DNA from 2 places in the Pseudomonas sp. ChxA genome. Region 1 is predicted to be linked to the other one. Evidence: riboswitches for the same ligand, from Rfam matches in the RefSeq annotation. Region 1 holds a riboswitch; the other holds the start of a gene.

Evidence for each region. A riboswitch is a leader RNA that binds a small molecule or an ion and turns the genes downstream of it on or off. The one in region 1 is predicted to bind manganese.
Region 2: another riboswitch for manganese. It lies ahead of mntP (manganese efflux pump MntP); the one in region 1 lies ahead of P5706_RS27870 (TMEM165/GDT1 family protein).

Annotation. Positions count from the first base shown of each region.
Region 1 is NZ_JARPMK010000002.1:483,097-485,294, forward strand. It holds gene P5706_RS27865 (methyltransferase) at 1-598, shown strand, start outside; yybP-ykoY riboswitch at 649-770, shown strand; gene P5706_RS27870 (TMEM165/GDT1 family protein) at 859-1,443, shown strand; gene P5706_RS27875 (M48 family metallopeptidase) at 1,561-2,198, opposite strand, start outside.
Region 2 is NZ_JARPMK010000001.1:3,013,661-3,015,858, forward strand. It holds gene mntP (manganese efflux pump MntP) at 294-857, opposite strand; yybP-ykoY riboswitch at 870-1,037, opposite strand; gene P5706_RS13535 (LuxR C-terminal-related transcriptional regulator) at 1,119-1,691, opposite strand; gene P5706_RS13540 (acetyl-CoA acetyltransferase) at 1,822-2,198, shown strand, end outside.

The DNA.
Region 1 (2,198 bases):
AGTCACCGTGGCCACTGCCCCACAAGCGGTCGAGCTGGAAAGCCTGGCGCAAGTCTTCGAAGTGCCACTGGCCGAAGGGCCGCTTAAGGTGGTGAGCCTGCCCGGCGTGTTCAGCCACGGCCGCCTGGATCGCGGCACCGAGCTGCTGTTGGAGCATCTGGACAAGCTGCCAAGCGGGCATTTGCTCGACTTTGGTTGCGGCGCCGGCGTGCTTGGGGCGGCGGTCAAACGCCGCTACCCGCATAACAGCGTGACGATGCTCGACGTGGACGCCTTCGCCGCCGCCAGCAGCCGCCTGACCCTCGCAGCCAACGGCCTGCAAGCCGAGGTGTTGACCGGTGATGGCATCGACGCCGCGCCGATGGGTTTGAACGCGATTTTGAGCAACCCGCCGTTCCATGTAGGCGTGCACACGGATTATTTCGCCACGGAGAACTTGCTGCGAAAAGCAGCGAAACACCTGGCAAAAGGCGGCGAACTTCGACTGGTTGCCAACAGCTTCCTCAAGTATCAACCGCTGATCGAAGAGCACCTGGGCGTGTGTGCGATCAAGGCTGAAGGCAATGGTTTTCGCATTTACCGTGCCAAACGCGGCTAATGGCGATTTGAAAAAGAACGCTTGCCGAATGGATTTTGCCTAGGCAGAATCCGCTCCGTCCTAGGGGAGTAGTCTCCCACGAGCGCCATGCTCGTCCGGCATACGTCAACATACTTGGTCAACAGACCATGGCGTATGCGACCCAGGAGTCCGCACAGACGGACCGGGGTTTGACAAGACCTATGACACGCACACCTTACCCGGGGCGGGAAGGCTGTACGTGTCATAGCCGTGTCGACCCGCCCCTGGAAACTTACCTGATGCTGGATTCATTACTCGTACCTACCGCAATCGTTGCCTTGGCCGAAATCGGCGACAAGACGCAACTGCTCGCGCTCATCCTTGCCGCACGCTTTCGCAAACCCTGGCCGATTATCGCCGGCATTGTCGCCGCGACCCTGGCCAACCATGCGGCCGCCGGTGCCGTGGGGGCCTGGTTCGGCAGTTTCTTCTCGGATGCGGTGTTGCACTGGATCCTCGCAGCGAGCTTCTGTGCCACGGCGCTGTGGACCCTGGTGCCGGACAAACTCGACGATGACGAAGCCAGTACCACGCGCAAGTTCGGGCCGTTCCTGACCACGCTGATTGCGTTCTTCCTCGCCGAAATCGGTGACAAGACCCAGATCGCCACGGTGATGCTGGCGGCGCAGTACCCGGAGTTGTGGCTGGTGATTATCGGCACCACGCTGGGCATGCTGATTGCCAACGTGCCGGTGGTATTGGCGGGCAATTTTGCCGCGGAAAAACTGCCGCTGACCTTGATTCGTCGACTGGCGGCCACGGCGTTTTTCATCCTGGCAGTGGTGGCGGTGTACAAGGCCATGCAAAGCAGCGGCTGGATCTAAACCCGATGTAAACCTGTGGGAGCTGGCTTGCCTGCGATGGCATCACCTCGGTACACCTTACAAACCGAGTCGCCTGCATCGCGGGCAAGCCCGGCTCCCACACTGGACCGCGTTAACTCAGGATTTTTTGGCCTGTTGGTAAAGCGGCATCACCTTCGGAATCGCCGCCTGCAACGAAGCGATTCGGCTGTCGGACGCCGGGTGAGTGCTCATGAACTCCGGTGGCGCGCCTTCAGAAGCCTTGGCCATCTTGTTCCACAAGGTGATCGCGGCATTCGGGTTGTAACCGGCGCGGGCCGAAAGCTCCAGGCCGATCAGGTCGGCTTCGTTTTCATTGGCACGGCTGTTAGGCAACGTCATACCGTAGTTGGCCACGGTATCGGCCAATGCCAGGCTGTCCTGGCCCAGACCGAACAACGCACCAGCGCCCTGCTTGGCCATCTGGATGCCATACGCCTTGGACATGGCCTCACGCCCGTGTTCACGCAAGGCGTGGGCAATTTCATGCCCCATAACGGCAGCCAGTTCGTCGTCGGTGAGCTTGAGCTTGTCGATCAACCCGCTGTACACGAAGATCTTGCCGCCAGGCCCACAGTTGGCGTTCATCTCATCGCTTTTGATCAGATTGACTTCCCACTTCCACTGCGCCGCGTCCGGGCGGAAGGTCGGCGCCTGGGCGATCAGGCGGTTGGCGATGGCCTGCACGCGCTTGGCGTTGGCGCTGGTCTTGTCGAGCATGCCCTTGCCACTCGCCT
Region 2 (2,198 bases), on a different contig from region 1:
CAGGACGCCGGGTTAGCCGCGCTGGGCCAAGGATGGCCCATCGCGGCGGCCCACGGATTCAAGCCGGAGTGAGGGCATGCCGAGCCATAGCGAGGCACCGAGTGTTGGGGCGAAGACTTTTTGGTTACTTTTGTCTGGGCCGGCATTCCGGTCTTTACAAAAGTGACCCGCTGTAAGAGCGGAACCCTACTCAGCCGTTACCGCAGCAACGGATATGTACACCACCAAAAGACCGCCATCGCAGGCAAACCAGCTCCCACATATAGCTGTTCAGGACTTAAGTCTCGTAAACTTCACGCGGACAAGTGCTCGTAGAGTATCGTCGCACCCACCAGCATCAGCACCACGCCGCCGACCATCTCGGCGCGTTTGCCCACCACCGTCCCCAGCACCCGCCCAAGCATCATGCCGATGGTCACCATGGTCATGGTCGCCAGGCCGATTGCCGCCGCAGACACCAGAATATTCACATCGACAAACGCCAGGCCTACGCCCACCGCCAGTGCATCGATGCTGGTGGCAAAGGCTGTTACTGCGAGAATCATGAACGAATGCTGGCTGGGTTTCTCCACCTCATCGTCATCGGCCTTGAGCCCGTTCCAGATCATGTGCAAGCCCAGCGCCACCAGCAGGGTAAAGGCGATCCAGTGGTCCCAGTCCTCCACCCAGCGCGTGGCGGCGTGGCCGATGGCCCAGCCGATCATGGGCGTGATGGCTTCGATCACACCAAAGATCAGGCCGGCGCGCAGCGCTTCGACCAAGCGTGGTTTGTGCAGGCTGGAGCCTTTGCCGATGGCCGCCGCAAAGGCGTCCGTGGACATGGCCAGGGCGAGAAGAATAAGAGAAATGGGGTTCACGGTAAGGCTTCCAGTCGGGCTGTATGAGTCAACGACACAACCACACGCCCGACTTTAGGCATGGATGTGTCGCTGGTCTCACCAACCACAACGGTGTTCGTACCACGGCAGGTTGCCGAATATGTTGATACGAACGCTTCTGAACGGGTCAGAAGCCGGTTACTCCCCAACGAAGGGCCGCAGCATAGCTGGCCAGATATGAAAAAACTGTCAATGCCCTGCAAATTCCGCTGAGCGACGTCCGGCAAAGTTCTACGACTGTCACGCCACCATAATAATTTTCGACACCAATTCCACCACCGTCTTGGCCTGCAACTTTCTCATCAAGCGCGCCCGGTGCACCTCCACCGTGCGGTGGGAGATCGCCAGGCGTAGGGCTATTTCCTTGGACTTGAGGCCATTGACGATGTGCATGGCGATTTCCCGCTCCCGTGGCGTGAGATCGCCGGTGCCTTGGTGGGTGCGGTCCAGGCGTTCGAAGTGCCAGATCATCAGCTTGAACGGGTCTTTGGGCGTGAGGGTGTAGCCGTGGGACTTGGCCCAGAACACTTCGCCGTTCTGGTGCTGCATGAAGCGCTCGTCGGAATAGAAGCCGTTTTCGCTCTCCAGCAACCAATCATGGCTGCGCTTGCCAATGGCGTGGTAGTCAGCCTGGGAAGGGTAGATCAGCAGCGTCAGTTGGTTGACCAATGCGTCGCGCGAATAGCCGAACAACTGCAGGAAAGCCTCATTACAGTCGACCATCACGCGGTTGCGGGTGACCAGTTGCGGCGCGGGGGAGAGCTGGAACGCCAGGCGTTCTATGTCGTGGAACTGCTGTGCAAACGCGTTCATTGGGCATCCTGCCTCTTCGCTTTTCTCAACTGGGGCTACTTAGCCATGTAAGTAGTTGCACGAATTGGCGCGCGCCCAACGGTGGGTCATTGTAGGTAAATGTCCGCACCAAAAATAGAAGAAATTGATTATGCCAGCTGATTGCGTCTCCATTGTTGCTGCCGGTCATTCACGTTTTGGTCGCCTTGACGGCACCAGCTTGGAGGATCTGATCGTACAGGTCACCCGCGAAGCCCTGAAGGACGCGGCGATTGACGCGAGCGAGATCGATGCGTTGTTCCTTGGCCACTTTAACTCCGGGTTGGTGCCCGATGGGTTCCCGGCCTCACTGCTGCTGCAGGCCGACCCCGGGCTGCGCTTTAAACCGTCGACCCGCTGTGAAAACGCCTGCGCGTCCGGCTCGGCGGCAATCCTGGCCGGAGTCCAGGCGATCCTGTCCGGCAGCGCCGAGTTGGTGTTGGTGGTAGGCGCCGAAAAGATGACCCACACCACCACCGCCGAGGTGAC